2 regions of the Streptomyces sp. NPDC055103 genome follow, and region 1 is predicted to be linked to the other one. Evidence: riboswitches for the same ligand, from Rfam matches in the RefSeq annotation. Region 1 holds a riboswitch; the other holds the start of a gene.
What was found. A riboswitch is a leader RNA that binds a small molecule or an ion and turns the genes downstream of it on or off. The one in region 1 is predicted to bind glycine.
Positions count from the first base shown of each region.

Region 2: another riboswitch for glycine. It lies ahead of gcvP (aminomethyl-transferring glycine dehydrogenase); the one in region 1 lies ahead of gcvT (glycine cleavage system aminomethyltransferase GcvT).

Region 1 covers NZ_JBSGTX010000126.1:1,384-9,385, forward strand. Annotated here, with positions in the region: gene ACWFR1_RS39215 (ABC transporter substrate-binding protein) at 1-490, opposite strand, end outside; gene ACWFR1_RS39220 (ABC transporter permease) at 609-1,646, opposite strand; gene ACWFR1_RS39225 (enhanced serine sensitivity protein SseB C-terminal domain-containing protein) at 2,010-2,801, opposite strand; gene ACWFR1_RS39230 (enhanced serine sensitivity protein SseB) at 2,891-3,631, opposite strand; gene ACWFR1_RS39235 (AAA family ATPase) at 3,748-4,422, opposite strand; glycine riboswitch at 4,574-4,673, shown strand; glycine riboswitch at 4,675-4,786, shown strand; gene gcvT (glycine cleavage system aminomethyltransferase GcvT) at 4,846-5,970, shown strand; gene gcvH (glycine cleavage system protein GcvH) at 6,069-6,446, shown strand; gene glyA (serine hydroxymethyltransferase) at 6,478-7,746, shown strand; gene ACWFR1_RS39255 (L-serine ammonia-lyase) at 7,904-8,002, shown strand, end outside.
Region 2 covers NZ_JBSGTX010000028.1:6,322-14,323, reverse strand. Annotated here, with positions in the region: gene gcvP (aminomethyl-transferring glycine dehydrogenase) at 1-2,100, opposite strand, end outside; glycine riboswitch at 2,278-2,377, opposite strand; gene ACWFR1_RS19115 (PRC-barrel domain-containing protein) at 2,491-2,865, shown strand; gene ACWFR1_RS19110 (DNA polymerase IV) at 3,482-4,897, opposite strand; gene ACWFR1_RS19105 (MerR family transcriptional regulator) at 5,088-5,705, opposite strand; gene ACWFR1_RS19100 (bifunctional nuclease family protein) at 5,942-6,415, opposite strand; gene ftsR (transcriptional regulator FtsR) at 6,469-7,212, opposite strand; gene ACWFR1_RS19090 (FHA domain-containing protein) at 7,242-8,002, opposite strand, start outside.

The DNA.
Region 1 (8,002 bases):
TGACGTCCTGGGCCCAGATGCGCTCGATGCCGTACTTGATGTCCTTGGAGGTGATCGGCTTGCCGTCCTCCCAGGTCACCCCGTCCTTCAGCGTGAAGGTGTAGGTGAGGCCGTCGGCCGAGACCTTGCCGGCGTCCGTGGCGAGGTCCGGGACGAGCTCGGTGGAGGCGGAACCCGGCTCGGCCTTGAAGGTGACGAGCTGGCGGGTGTAGTAGCGGGCGAAGTCCCACACGAAGCCGTAGTAGCCGCGCTGCGGGTCCCACGAGTCGGCCTCCTGCGAGCCGATGAACTTCAGCTCGCCGCCCTTCTTGTCCGAAGCGTTGGCGACCTTGTTCACGGCGGCGTTGAAGCCGGCCGCGGACGTCTTGTCGTTCTTCTCGCCGCCCTTGCCTTCGCCGCCGCCACCGCACGCGGTGGTGACGACCATCGTGGCCGCCGCCAGCAGTGCGCCCGCGGCGATTCTGCGCCTCTGAGAGCTCATCAGAGTCATGGGTCTCGCAACCTCCGGAGTAATGACGGCCGTCATGTCGGTCCGCCGTTGGGGGATGAGCCTCCTGTCGACAGCGGCAGGGGCGGGTCTTGGGTCGTCGGTGCTCGTCGGCGAGCGGTCAGCGGGAGCCCTTCGGGTCCAGCGCGTCACGCACGCCGTCGCCGAAGAGGTTGAACGCAAGGACGGTGACGAAGATCGCGAGGCCGGGGATCACCATGAACACAGGGTCCGCCTCGTAGGTGGTGATGGCCGTCGACAGCATCTGGCCCCAGGAAGCGGTGGGCGGCTTCACTCCCGCACCGAGGAAGCTGAGCGCGGCCTCGGTGAGGATGTTGGTGGGGATCATGAGGGTCGCGTAGACCATGATCGGGGCGATCAGGTTGGGCAGCAGCTCGCGGCGCAGGATGTACAAGCGGCCGGCGCCCAGGCTCTGGGCGGCCTCGACGTACTCGCGGTTGCGCAGCGAGAGGGTCTGGCCGCGGACGATGCGGCCGACGTACGGCCATCCGAAGAAGCCGATCACGAGGACGAGCGCCGCGATGCGGACGCCCGAGCCGTCGAGGCCGAGGAACTCGGTCGGCAGGACCGAGACCAGGGCGATCGTGAAGAGCAGCTGCGGGAAGGCGAGCATGACGTCCATGATCCGGCTGAGGACCGCGTCGATCCAGCCGCCGAAGTAGCCCGCGACGATGCCGAGGACGGTGCCGAGGACGACCGCGAAGACCGCCGCGAGGAAGGCGACGAGCAGCGAGATCCGGGCGCCGTAGACGATCCGGCTGAAGACGTCGCGACCGTTGACCGGCTCGACGCCCAGGAGGAAGTCGGAGCTGATGCCGCCCCACGACCCGATCGGCGTACCGAAGAGCGGGTCGATCTGGTCCTCGTGGAACTCGTCCGGCGGATGGCCGAGGAGGCCGACGATGACCGGGGCGAGGATCGCGACCAGGATCAGGAAGAGGACGACGAAGGCGCCGGCGAGGGCGAGCTTGTCGCGCTTGAGGCGGGTCCAGGCGATCTGCCAGGGCGACCGGCCCTGGATCGCCTTGGCGGAGGCGCCGGAGGTGCCGGAGTTGTCCGGAGTGCCGGGAGCGTCGGGCGCGCCGACGACGGTGGCGGTCGACTCGCCCGCACTCGTCTCGTGCAGTGGTGCCGTCATCGTGGTGAGGACCCCTCTCGGCCGCCGGTAGCCGGCCCTTGCCCTGCCGCGGGTAGCGGCTCGGTGGAACAACCTGCTGGGCTTCGGTTCGAAAGGTTCCGAACGCCCGGTGTTCCGGGGAGTCTTCAACGCGTCTGCGATCACCCGCCAGCCCTGACGAGGAATGTTTGCTCAAACGTGATGCGGTGCTGCGACTTCCGTTATCCGGACGTCGCGATCACCTGAGCGGACCATCTCGGGTCCTCTTCACCGCAATCGGACATGTCGCCCAACTAGGCGTTCGGCATGCGGTATCAGGGCGAACGACGGCCTCCGGAGAGAACTCCGGAGGCCGTTGGGGTGCGAGCGTGGACGAGTGGCGTCTCAGTATCCGGACGGGGCCGGCGGCGGGTAGCCGTATCCCGGGACGGCGGCGGAGCCGCGTCCGGCGTGCGCCTCGCGGTCGTAGAAGGGGCGCGCGTGGGCCCCCAGCCAGAGGGCCACCGGGTCGTACGCGTCGGAGAGCGCGACCGTCGAGACGGGCAGCCCGTCGGGCACGGCGGAGATCGACTGGCGCATCATCGCGCGGACGGAGTCGACGGCGGCCGCGGAGGTGTCGTACAGGTCGAGTCCGACGGCGAGGTACGGGGAGCCGAGCGCGGGCTGCACCCAGCCGCGGCGCAGCGACCGGACGGCCGGGGTGCGGTGCGCGTTCTGGGTGAGCAGGGCGTAGAACTGCGGGATCTCCAGGGCGGGTTCGCTGACGCGCAGCGGTCCCGCGGGCATCCGGTCGAGGCCGGTGGCGATGCGGCGCAGATCGGCCCAGGGGATGCCTACACCGCCGCCGGGAGCGTGCGGATTGAGCCAGATCCCCCAGCGGTCGGGGTAGAGGGCGCGGGCCATCTCGCGGCCGGTGACGAGCTCGTGGGCGCGGTGCCAGCCGGAGGCGGCGAGCTCCTGGGCGGAGGTGACGCAGGGCGCGTAGCCGAAGCCGTCGACCTCCATGTTCCCGTACTGGGCGTCGGGGGAGCCGGGCGAGCCCTGCCAGAGCAGCATCCAGACCTCGCCGTCGGCCAGGGCGTGCAGCAGCCGCTCGTACGCGTCGTAGCGTCCGGGTGCCACCTGGCGCAGCATGTGCTCGACCTGACCGGTCGCAGCGGTGCCTGACGCGCTCACCCTGGGTCCCGCCCCTCTTCCGTTCACCACGTCCGCCCGGACGTCCTCTGTCCGGCTACCGATTCAGTTCAGCTTAAACAGGGTGCCGGTCACCCGGCGGCGCGCTGGTAGAAGGGGCGTACCCGCTCCAGCATCCAGTCGCCGACCGGGTCCTGCGCCATGTCGAGCAGGATGAGGTTGACCGGCCAGGCGACCTCGACGCGGCCGAGGGCGCGGCCCAGGGCGTCCAGGGGCGCGTTGCGGTCGACGCCGTCCCAGGCGGCGAGCTGGACCCCGACGAAGAGGGCTGGCTCGGTGCCCTCGACGCTCGCGAGGACGCGGCGGGCGGTGGTGACGACTCCGGTGGCCTCGAACTCGGCGGAGGCGGCGGCGAGGAAGTCGACGGGGTCGTCCTGCCAGTCGGGCTCGAAGAGCCGGACGCGGCCGCCGCTGGCGGGGCCGTCGAGCGGGGTGCGGCCGACGCGGCAGAGTTCGGCGACGGCGGGCGGGGGCAGCGGGACGCCGACCGTGCCGCCGGGGTTCACGGCGATGCCGAGCTGCGGGGGCAGGCCGCGGGCGAAGTCACGGGCGGGGGCGACCGTGTAGGACATGTGAGCACCGACACAGGCGAGGAACTGCTGCTCGGAGCTGAAGACGGGGACGAAGGCCGCGCCGTCGATCTCCATGGTGGCGAGATCCAGGTCGGTGCTGTCGGGGCCGCCGCCGTTGGGCAGGGGCACCCAGACGGGGCTGCGGCCCAGCACCTCGACCAGTCGGCCCCCTGCGGAGGGGTTGCCGAGCGAGGCGTCCAGCACCTCTTCGAGCTCGTTGCCCGGCCACGTCACGTCCACGGTCCCTGTTCCCCTATCTCGCGGGGGCGCGCCCTCCCGCACCGCCCCGCAGCACCCTAACGCCGCCTTGGCACCACTGTGGCCAAAAGCAGGGGGTACGAGCGAGAGGGCGGCTCTCAGGTCACGTCGCGGAATCCGATCCTCCGCAGGGCGTCCGCGGCGTCCCGGTCGAGGATGGTCGCCGAGGCGCAGCCGGGCGGCAGGCTGCCGGACTCGGCGGTCCGCAGGAGCCGCCCGACGGCCCGCCGGTGCCGGGCGAAGGCGTACGCGGAGACACCACGCCCCCGGTCGCGCTGGCCGTCGCGCGCGGTGTCCGGGGCGACGTCGAGCAGGACCAGGTGCAGGGCGCCGCCGCGGCGCCTCGCCTCGCGCGCGAGCCAGCCGCGCACCCAGGACTGGGTGCCGCAGTCGTGCACGATGACGCTGGCGCCGGAGCGCAGGGCGCGGCGCAGCCCGGCGTAGTGCGCGAACCGGACCAGGGGGCGGTAGACCGCGTACGGCAGGAGGCGCGGCATGCGGGCTTCCCAGCGCTCGCGGGCGTCCTGGGAGTCGATGCCCCGGCCGTCGGCGGCGCGCTTCATGAGGGTGGACTTGCCGCTGCCGGGCAGCCCGGAGACGACGACGAGGTCGCCGGCGGCGAAGGTGAGGACACGGGGCCCCCGGCCGCCGCGCTCGCGCAGGTCCCGCAGGATCCGGCCGCGGCGGCCCGTTCTGCTCCTGGTCCGGGCTCGGGCACGCTGGGACGGTATGCCGGTACCCGGCGCGTATGCGCCGGTGTGCTGGATCCTCATCGCTGCTCCCCCTGCCGGGCCTCGGGAGACCCTTGCCCATAAAGTGTAAAGAAGCGGTAATGAGATACAAGTGATGTGCCACGCGGAGCCCGCGTGCAATGATGTGCGCGCCAGGCGCGCTCAGTCGCCATACAACCTCATACCGGCCGCTCGAATCCGCGCGGGAGAGTTCCGGACCGCCCCAGGCGTCCGGACGCCGAAGGAGCAAGACCCTCCCTTGAATCTCTCAGGCCCCGTACCGCGTGGATGAGGCAGATCTGAAAAGCGGGACACCCTGCCGTGTCCCCACCCAAGGTGCAAGCCGACCTCTCGGTGACGAGATGCTCTCGGTGAACCTCTCAGGTTCCATGACAGATGGGGAGGACGTCCTCGCCCGTCATGTGTTTCGTCACCGAACCGCCCTTGGGATCCGGGAGCCACCCCATGAGCACTGCCCCCCGTCTGACCGCCCTCGACGCACTGCATCGTTCGCTGGGCGCGACCATGACCGACTTCGCGGGCTGGGACATGCCGCTGCGTTACGCCAGCGAGCGGGACGAGCACATCGCCGTCCGCACCAAGGCCGGCCTCTTCGACCTCTCCCACATGGGTGAGATCACGGTCACGGGTCCGCAGGCCGTCGAGCTCCTCGACCACGCCCTCGTGGGCAACATCTCCACGGTGGGCGTGGGCCGCGCCCGCTACACGATGATCTGCCAGGAGGACGGCGGCATCCTCGACGACCTGATCGTGTACCGGCTCCAGGAGCAGGAGTACATGGTCGTCGCCAACGCCTCCAACGCGCAGGTCGTCCTGGACGCGCTGACCGAGCGCGCGGCCGGCTTCGACGCCGAGGTCCGCGACGACCGCGACGCGTACGCCCTGATCGCGATCCAGGGCCCGGAGTCCCCCGGCATCCTGAAGTCGCTCACCGACGCCGACCTGGACGGGCTGAAGTACTACGCCGGTCTGCCCGGCACGGTCGCGGGCGTGCCCGCGCTGATCGCCCGTACCGGCTACACCGGCGAGGACGGCTTCGAGCTGTTCCTGAAGCCCGAGCACGCCGAGGGCGTCTGGAAGGCGCTGACCGAGGCGGGCGCCCCGGTCGGCCTGATCCCCTGCGGTCTGTCCTGCCGTGACACGCTCCGCCTTGAGGCGGGCATGCCGCTGTACGGCCACGAGCTGACCACCGCCCTCACCCCCTTCGACGCCGGTCTCGGCCGGGTCGTCAAGTTCGAGAAGACGACCAACGACGGTCGCTTCGTCGGCCGCGAGGCGCTCGAGAAGGCCGCCGAGCGCGCCGAGACCGCCCCGCCGCGCAAGCTCGTCGGCCTGGTCGCCGAGGGCCGCCGGGTCCCGCGCGCCGGGATGTCCGTCGTCGCCGGCGGCGAGGTCATCGGCGAGGTCACCTCCGGCGCGCCGTCGCCGACCCTCGGAAAGCCGATTGCCATGGCGTACGTCGACGCGGCGCACGCCACGCCCGGCACCGAGGGTGTAGGGGTGGACATCCGTGGCACCCACGAGCCGTACGAGGTCGTGGCGCTGCCGTTCTACAAGCGCCAGAAGTAGCGCGGCAAGCGTCCCGAGTGACGCAGTCGTCCCACCCCGGGTCTCAGCCCGCGAGACCCACGTCCATCAGTACTCCCCCGATCCAGGAGAATCAGGTCATGAGCAACCCCCAGCAGCTGCGCTACACCAAGGAGCACGAGTGGCTGTCGGCCGCCGAGGACGGCGTCGCGACGGTCGGCATCACGGAGTTCGCGGCCAACGCGCTCGGTGACGTCGTCTACGCCCAGCTCCCCGAGGTCGGCTCGACCGTCACCGCGGGCGAGACCTGCGGTGAGCTGGAGTCGACGAAGTCCGTGAGCGACCTGTACTCCCCCGTCACGGGTGAGGTCGTCGCCGCCAACGAGGACGTGGTGAACGACCCGTCCCTGGTGAACACGGCTCCGTTCGAGGGTGGCTGGCTGTTCAAGGTACGTGTCGCGGGCGAGCCGGACGAGCTGCTCTCCGCCGACGAGTACACCGCGTTCTCCGCCGGCTGAGACCGGGCCCGAGACCCCTAGGGATCGATTCATGTCGCTTCTGAACACTCCCCTCCACGAGCTGGACCCCGACGTCGCCGCCGCCGTCGACGCCGAGCTCCTTCGTCAGCAGTCCACCCTCGAGATGATCGCCTCGGAGAACTTCGCTCCGGTCGCGGTCATGGAGGCCCAGGGCTCCGTCCTCACCAACAAGTACGCCGAGGGCTACCCGGGCCGCCGCTACTACGGCGGCTGCGAGCACGTCGACGTGGCCGAGCAGATCGCGATCGACCGGGTCAAGGACCTGTTCGGCGCCGAGTACGCCAACGTCCAGCCGCACTCCGGCGCCTCCGCGAACCAGGCCGCCCTCTTCGCGATCGCCCAGCCGGGCGACACGATCCTGGGTCTGGACCTGGCGCACGGCGGCCACCTCACCCACGGCATGCGCCTGAACTTCTCCGGCAAGCAGTTCAACGTGGTCGCGTACCACGTGGACGAGGCCGGTCTGGTCGACATGGCCGAGGTCGAGCGCCTCGCCAAGGAGCACCGCCCGAAGGTCATCATCGCGGGCTGGTCCGCCTACCCGCGTCAGCTGGACTTCGCGGAGTTCCGCCGGATCGCCGACGAGGTCGAAGCGTTCCTGTGGGTCGACATGGCCCACTTCGCGGGTCTGGTCGCGGCCGGTCTGCACCCGAACCCGGTCCCGTACGCGGACGTGGTGACCTCCACCACGCACAAGACGCTCGGCGGCCCGCGCGGCGGCATCATCCTCGCGAAGAAGGAGTTCGCGAAGAAGCTGAACTCCTCGGTCTTCCCCGGTTTCCAGGGCGGCCCGCTGGAGCACGTGATCGCGGCCAAGGCCGTCTCCTTCAAGGTCGCGGCCTCGGAGGACTTCAAGGAGCGCCAGCAGCGCACCCTGGACGGCGCCCGCATCCTCGCCGAGCGTCTGGTCCAGGACGACGTCACCGCGCACGGTGTCTCGGTCCTGTCCGGCGGCACGGACGTGCACCTGGTCCTGGTCGACCTGCGGAACTCCGAGCTCGACGGCCAGCAGGCCGAGGACCGTCTCCACGAGGTCGGCATCACGGTCAACCGGAACGCCGTTCCGAACGACCCGCGTCCGCCGATGGTCACCTCGGGTCTGCGCATCGGCACGCCGGCGCTCGCGACCCGCGGCTTCGGGACCGAGGACTTCACCGAGGTCGCCGACATCATCGCGGAGACCCTGAAGCCGGGCTTCGACAGCGAGCAGGCCGAGGCCCTCAAGGCCCGGGTGACCGCGCTGGCCGACAAGCACCCGCTGTACCCCGGCCTGAAGTAGTTTCGTACCCTTTTGTTCGTACGGACGTTTGGGGCATCGCGCACACTGAAAGGTGAGCGCGGTGCCCCACCCCGTGTCGCGTCCCGTTTCGATCTTCCTGCTCGTTCTGCACCACCCCGGCAGACAACGGCGTCCAGCCCCCACAAGGAGTCCCTCCGTGGCCATCTCGGTCTTCGACCTGTTCTCGATCGGCATCGGTCCGTCGAGCTCCCACACGGTGGGCCCCATGCGCGCGGCCCGGATGTTCGCCCGCCGG
Region 2 (8,002 bases), on a different contig from region 1:
GCCACCGAACTTGCCCGGCTTGGCGAGACCGACCAGCGCGTTGAGGTTGGCACCGTCGACGTACACCTGACCGCCGGCCTCGTGGACCTCGGCGCAGATGTCGGCGACGTGCTCCTCGAAGACGCCGTGCGTGGACGGGTAGGTGATCATCAGCACGGACAGCTCGTCGCGGTACTGCTCGATCTTGGCGCGCAGGTCCACGACGTCGACCTCGCCGTCGTCGGCGGTCTTGACGACGACGACCTTCATGCCGGCCATCACCGCGGAGGCGGCGTTGGTGCCGTGCGCGGAGGACGGGATGAGGCAGACGGTGCGCTGGAGGTCGCCGTTGGCGCGGTGGTAGGCGCGGACGGCCAGCAGACCGGCCAGCTCGCCCTGCGAACCGGCGTTGGGCTGGATCGACACCTTGTCGTATCCGGTGACCTCGGCAAGGCGCTCCTCCAGCTCGGTGATGAGCGTGAGGTAGCCCTGCGCCTGCTCGATCGGGGCGAAGGGGTGGATCTGGCCGAACTCGGGCCAGGTCACCGGCTCCATCTCGGTGGTCGCGTTCAGCTTCATCGTGCAGGAGCCGAGCGGGATCATGCCGCGGTCGAGCGCGTAGTCACGGTCCGCCAGCTTGCGCAGGTAGCGCAGCATCGAGGTCTCGGAGCGGTGCGCGTGGAAGACCGGGTGGGTCAGGTACGCGTCGGAGCGCAGCAGCCCGGCGGGCAGCGTGTCCTCGGCGACGGCGTCCAGGGCCTCGACGTCGCCGTCGACCCCGAAGGCTCCCCAGACGGCGGCGATCTGCTCGCGCCCGGTGGTCTCGTCGCAGGAGATCGAGACGAGATCGGCGTCGACGCGGTAGAGGTTCACGCCGGCCTCACGGGCGGCGGCCACGACCTCGTCGGCCTTGCCGGGGACGCGGACGGTGAGGGTGTCGAAGTACGAACCGTGTACGACCTCGACGCCACCGGCGGTGAGACCCGCGGCGAGGATCGTGGCGTACCGGTGGGTCCGCTGCGCGATCCCCTTCAGCCCGTCCGGCCCGTGGTAGACGGCGTACATCCCGGCCATGACGGCGAGCAGCACCTGAGCGGTACAGATGTTGCTGGTGGCCTTCTCGCGGCGGATGTGCTGCTCGCGGGTCTGCAGGGCGAGGCGGTACGCGCGGTTGCCGTCGGCGTCGACGGAAACACCTACCAGTCGACCCGGCAGGGAGCGGGCGTGCTTGTCCTGGACGGCCATGTAGCCGGCGTGCGGACCGCCGAAGCCCATCGGCACACCGAAGCGCTGCGTCGTACCGACGGCGATGTCCGCGCCCAGCTCGCCGGGCGAGGTGAGCAGGGTCAGCGCGAGCAGGTCGGCGGCGACGGTGACGATGGCACCGAGCTCGTGGGCCTGGTCGATGACGGCCTTGATGTCCCGCACGGCGCCGGAGGCACCCGGGTACTGCAGGAGCACACCGAAGACACCGCGCTCGGCGATCTCGGCGGGGATCCCCTGGCTCAGATCCGCGACGACGACCTCGACCCCGGTCGGCTCGGCGCGGGTCTCGATGACGGCGATCGTCTGCGGCAGGGCGTCGGCGTCGATGAGGAAGACACCGTTCTTGACCTTGCCGACGCGCCGGGCGAGGGACATGGCCTCGGCGGCGGCGGTGCCCTCGTCGAGGAGGGAGGCGCCGGAGGTGGGCAGACCGGTCAGGTCGGCGACCATGGTCTGGAAGTTGAGGAGCGCCTCGAGGCGGCCCTGCGAGATCTCGGGCTGGTACGGCGTGTACGCGGTGTACCAGGCGGGGTTCTCCATCACGTTCCGGAGGATCACCGGAGGCGTGAAGGTGCCGTAGTACCCGAGGCCGATCATCGGGGCGAGGACCTGGTTGCGGTCGGCGAGGGTGCGGAGCTCGGCGAGCACCTGGGCCTCGGTGCGCGCGGCCGGCAGACCGAGCGCCTCGGCGTTCTTGATCACGTCCGGCACCGCGGCGGCGGTGAGCTCGTCGAGGGAGCCGTATCCGACCTGGGCGAGCATCTTGGCCCGCGCCTCGGCGTCGGGTCCGATGTGCCGCTGCTCGAACGGGATGCCCTGCTCGAGTTCGGAGAGCGGAATGCGGTTGGCGGTCATGTACGGAGGCCTCCTGGTCGTCACGACCTGCGAGGGGCACCACGGCGCGGGTACCCGGACGGCCTCCCCCTCTGTCATCTCAACCTGAGAGTTTCACCGGCACGCCTCGCGGCACGCCGGCTTTCACCGTCGGTGAGAGCGCATGCCGTCGGACACCGCTCTGCTTTCCAGAGTGACCTCGTCCGCGCGGTACAGGGGCCTGAGAGATTCCGGGGAGGATTTGCTCCTTCGGCGCCCTCCGGAAGATTTCTCCGGGGGACTCTCCCGCACAGGGTCGACAGCCACAGCCAGCCTACCAGCGAGGTTGCGACTCCCATCGCTCAAGTGGCCGCCATCCCAGTTGTGCACTTTCGTAGGGGTGTAGAGCAGTTGCGACCAGTTGGAGGGACCGTGCAGACCGACATCGATCCGCGCAGCCTGATCGGCCGCAAGGCGTTCGACCGGAACGGAAACAAGATCGGAACCGTGGACGAGGTGTACCTGGACGACGCGACCGGCATCCCGGAATGGGCGGCTGTCCGCACCGGCCTGTTCAGCCGGGACGCCTTCGTCCCCCTGGAACCGAGCGACCTGCTCGAAGACGGCCTCCACATCCCGTTCGAGCGGGCACTCATCAAGGACGCCCCCGACTTCGGCGTGGGCCGCCACCTCTCCCCGGAGCAGGAACTCCAGCTCTACCGCCACTACAGCCTCACGCTTCCGCCACCGCCCCAGACCCCCCAGGACACCGACTTCGGCCACCTGGCAGGCCAGGACGGCCCCTGACCCCCGCCGGCACAGCCGACACAAGTCCAGGGGCCCCGTCCAGCCACGTCCGGCCGCCCTCAACCCAGCCGAGGCACCCACCGGCCGACCCACGGACGAAGGTCCGTCAGGCCCGCCCTGAACCCAAGCCGAGGCAAAGCACCGACCCGCCGACACAAGGACGAGGGTCCGTCCGGCCCGCTCTCAACCCAGCAGAGCCAAAGCACCGACCAGCCGGCCCAAGGACGAAGGTCCGTCCGGCCACCTCCGGCCCGCCCTCAACCCGACCATGGCGATGCACCGCCCCGCTGACACAAGCGGCGCACGCCGCGCCCCACCTGACAGCAACCACGGACGAAGCCGGCCCCACCCCACCCCACCCCACCCCACCCCACCCGGGCGGGGTGGGGCTGAGGACGCGGCGAGTCCGGCGGCGTCAGCCGCCGGCGGGCACCGGACGGCCGTGCCAAGCCGCAGCGGCCGACGGCGCGGAGGGGAGACACTGCGGGAAGACCCGCACCTCTGCCCACCCAGCTGCACGGGTGGTGCGGGTGGGAACCCCAGCCCGGCCGAGGGCCGGGCGCACCCCCACACCCACCCAGCACCCCCACCCCGCACCGCCTCCCACACCGCCCCCTCACGTCCCCGCCCGGCACTCCCCCCGCACCAGCGGCAACGGCTCCGAAGGCTCCAGCTCCGGATCGTCGACCAAGAACGTCCGCACCCGCCCCGGTGCCGACCACGGCTCCTCGAACCGCACCGTGACCCGCCCGACGCCGCTCCCCTGCACCCACCCCGCCCCGTGCACCGCGTGCCGCACATCGTGCCCGGGCGCCCACCGCCGCTCGACGGCGACGGACCCCCCGGACTCGCCCTCGTCCGCCACAACACCACCGGCACCACCGGCACCGGCATCCCCACCGCCCCCGGGACCCACACCGCCCCCCGCCGACTCCTCCGCCACCGCGGCCCGCTCTTCCTCCTCAGCCTGAGCGAACAGGTCCTCCTGCGTGTAGTCCGCGAGCCCGCTCACGCCCACCCCGAGCAGCCGCACACCCCCGGTCGTGTCGACCGCCTCCAGGAGCCGCCCCGCGGCCTCCCGCACGACCCCCGGGTCGTCCGTCGGCCCCCGCAGCGTCTCGGACCGGGTCAGCGTCGAGAAGTCGTACCGCCGCACCTTGAGGACGATGGTCCGCCCCGAGTGCCCGGAGGCCCGCAGCCGCCCCACGCACCGCTCGGCGAGCCGCTCCACCTCGGACCTGATCCGGACGCGGTCGTGCAGGTCGACGTCGAAGGTGTCCTCGACCGAGACCGATTTGGCGTCCCGCTCGGCCACCACGGCCCGGTCGTCGTGCCCCAGGGACATCCGGTACAGCGAGGCCCCATGCGCCCGCCCCAGCAGCCGTACGAGCTCGTCCTCGCCCGCCTCGGCCAGCTCGGAGACCGTGGTCATCCCGGCCCGCCTCAGGTGCTCCCCCGTCGCCGGCCCGACGCCGGGCAGGATCCGGACCGACCGGGGCCCGAGGAGCTCTCTCTCGGTACCCGGCTCGATGAGGACGAGCCCGTCCGGCTTGGCCTCCTCGGAGGCGATCTTCGCGATCATCTTCGATCCCGCGAGCCCCACCGACCCCGTCAGCCCGGTCGTCGCCAGGATGTCGGCCCGCAGCCGCTCGCCGACGGCCCGCGCGCTCACGCTGTCGTCGGCGAGCCGCCCCGCCTCCAGGTCCACGAACGCCTCATCGAGACTGAGCGGCTCCACGAGCGGCGAGAGCCGCCCGAGCAGCTCCATGACCTGCTCACTGATCGACCGGTAGAAGGCGAAGCGCGGGACGAGATAGGCGGCGTTCGGCGCGAGCCGTCGCGCCTGCCCCATCGGCATGGCCGAGTGCACTCCGAAGCGGCGAGCCTCGTACGAGGAGGTGGCGACCACGCCGCGCGGCCCGAGGCCGCCGACGATCACGGGTTTTCCGCGCAGGCTGGGCTTCGCCGCCTGCTCGGCGGCGGCGAAGAACGCATCCATGTCGAGATGCAGGATCGTCGGCGCGACTCTCACACTTCCGATGCTGCCTCATGCCACTGACAACGCCCCGCAGCCAACCCCGGAAAACCACCGGCCCCAGAGACACCAGAGCCGGCCCCGCAGCCGCAGAGGCACAAGGAGGCACCCGCAGCCTATTGGACCGATCACCGCTCAAAGACCCCTCAGAGCCCCCTCAGAGCCCCCAGCTCAGGGCCCCAGCCCCTCAGACCGCCTTGTCGCGCCGCCGCCTGGCCAGCTCGTCGCCAGGGTTGTGCCCCACGAGCGTCTCGCCCGTGTCGACCCGTTCCCCGTGCAGCTGCGAGAGCGCGGCCTCCACGTCCCGCCGGACGACGCCGACGGCGATCCCGAAGACACCCTGACCGCCCTGGAGCAGGTCGACGACCTCGTCGGGCGAGGAGCACTCGTAGACCGTGGCCCCGTCGCTCATGAGCGTCATCCGCTCCAGATCGCGGAAGCCCCGGGCGCGCAGGTGCTGCACCGCTGCCCGGATGTTCTGGAGGGCCACCCCGGTGTCGAGGAAGCGCTTGACGATCTTCAGGACGACGACGTCGTGGAAGCTGTAGAGCCGCTGGGTCCCCGACCCGTACGCGGGGCGCACGCTCGGCTCCACGAGTCCGGTGCGCGCCCAGTAGTCCAGCTGCCGATAGGTGATGCCTGCGGCCGCGCAGGCCGTGGGACCGCGGTAGCCCACCACCTCACCCGCCGGGCCGGCACTCGCGTCCGTTCCGAAGTCGCCCACACTGCCGTGAAGCGGATACGGACCCGACTCCCCGGACACGCGTCCGAGCGAGCTCCCTGCCGTACCGTCCGCGCTGCTCATCACGCCGACCCTCCGTCCTTGACCTGCCCACACGAAGGTAGGCAGTCACTCGGGGTGCGTCAACGATCGCCACACTCGGCACGCCGAGTGATAATCACCCTGAGAGTGGTTTGCCGTGTCTCTCCCCGGGGAAAGGCTACTCGAATGCTCTGACGGCACCCCGCGAACGGCCCGCGCGACGGGCCTTCACGACCGGCCCGTACGACGGCGTCGCAAGCGGCCTCCGGCCGCACGTCTCACTGACTGTTGGTCCCGAAGTCCTCCGGTGAGATCTGGTCGAGAAACTCGCGGAACTTCTCCACCTCGTCCTCCTGCTCGTCCGGAATCGCGATACCGGCGTCGTCCAGCACACCGTCGCTGCCGTAGATCGGCGTCCCGGTCCGCAGGGCCAGTGCTATCGCGTCGGACGGCCGGGCGCTCACCTCGACGCCGCTGGCGAAGACCAGTTCGGCGTAGAAGACCCCGTCACGCAGATCCGTGATGCGGACCTCGGTGAGCTCCTGGCCTACGGCCTCCAGCACGTCCTTGAACAGGTCGTGCGTCAGCGGCCGCGGAGGGGCCATCCCCTGCTGGGCGAAGGCGATCGCGGTCGCCTCACCCGGTCCGATCCAGATGGGGAGATACCGATCGCCTCCCACTTCCCGCAGGAGCACGATCGGCTGGTTGGAGGGCATTTCCACCCGGACACCCACAACGTCGAGCTCGTTCACACAGCAACCCTAGGACGTGCCCGACCGGTTTGGATAGTCGGGCCCGTCCAAGATCACGGAAGCCGGATGCCCAGAGCCGTCTGCACGAACGCCGCGTGCAGCCTCACGGAGAGCTCGGCGAGCTCCTTCGCGGTGGCCTCAGCATGCGCTCTGGTCTGCGGATTACGGTGCCGGCGCAGCGGCGCGACCAGCTGTTCGAGGAGTCCGGCCTCACGGTCGGCGGCCGCCTTGACCCCACGCAGGTGCCGGGGTTCGAGACCGAATCTCCCCAGATCCGCGACAAGTCTGGCGACCGTGACGGCCTCCGCGTCGTAGCCGCCGCCCCGCACCTCGGCGATCAGACCGTAGGACTCCCACTCGGCCAGCTCGGCCTCGGTGACCTCGGCGGCGGCGAGCAGTTCGGCCCGGCCGATGCGCGCGGCGGTGGGACGCTCCCCGTCCTGCTCCCAGGGCCCGTCAAGCAGCTCACCCCGGCGCCCGGGCGCCGGGAGACTGATCTGCTCACCCCGGGCGAGAGCGTCGAGATGCTCACGGATGACCTTCAGCGGAAGATAGTGGTCCCGCTGCATCCGCAGGATCTGAGCGAGCCGCTCCACGTCCTGCGGGCTGAACTTCCGGTACCCGGACGCCGTCCGGCGGGGCTCGACCAGCCCCTCCGCCTCCAGGAACCGGATCTTGGAGATCGTCACTTCGGGAAATTCGTCGCGCAGCTGGTTCAGCACCGTGCCGATGCTCACCAGCCGGTCGCCCGCGGTGGCGGTGCCGTTTCCGGCACCGCCCGTCGGTGTTCGCAGCATGGACCTTCCCTGAAGGCTTCTCCGAGGCGTCACACGCCTCGCTGGCTCGAATAGAAGACCAGCCGGTACTTGCCGATCTGCACCTCGTCGCCGTTGGACAGAACGACCGAGTCGATCGGCTCACGGTTGACGTACGTGCCGTTGAGGCTGCCGACATCGGCGACGGTGAAGCTGCCGTCCTGGGCCCGCCGGAACTCGACATGACGCCGGGAAACGGTGAAGTCGTCCAGGAAGATGTCGCTCTGCGGGTGACGGCCGGCCGTCGTCAGCTCTCCGTCGAGCAGGAACCGGCTGCCGGAGTTCGGCCCTCGGCGCACCACGAGGAGCGCGGCACCCAGAGGCAGGGCCTCCACGGCCGCGAGCGCCTCGGGAGACAGCGACGGAAGCTGGGTCTGGCCGGTGACCTCCGCGTCGTACGCCTCGAGCCCCGAGATGGAGATCGTCGACGTCGTCTCGGACGGACGCTCGGCGGCCACCCCGCCCCGCAGCGGCGTACCGCAGTGGGAGCAGAAACGGCTGTCGGCCGCGTTGCGGTGACCGCACCTCGTACACACCGGCATGGACGCATCCTCCTGCCGCGGCAGCCCCGCGGAGGTCTGTGTCGCGTACGGGTCGGGGGTAAACCCTCCACCCGTACTTGAGGTTGATGGTTCCCCGAAACCTATGCGTCCGGCCCCGGCGGGGTCAACAGAAGACGCGCCCTGCGCGCCCGAAATGTCACCGCCCTGACCGTCGACCTCATCGCGGAAGAGCGGGCGCTCGCCGCCCTGCTCCTCGCTCTGGTCATGGC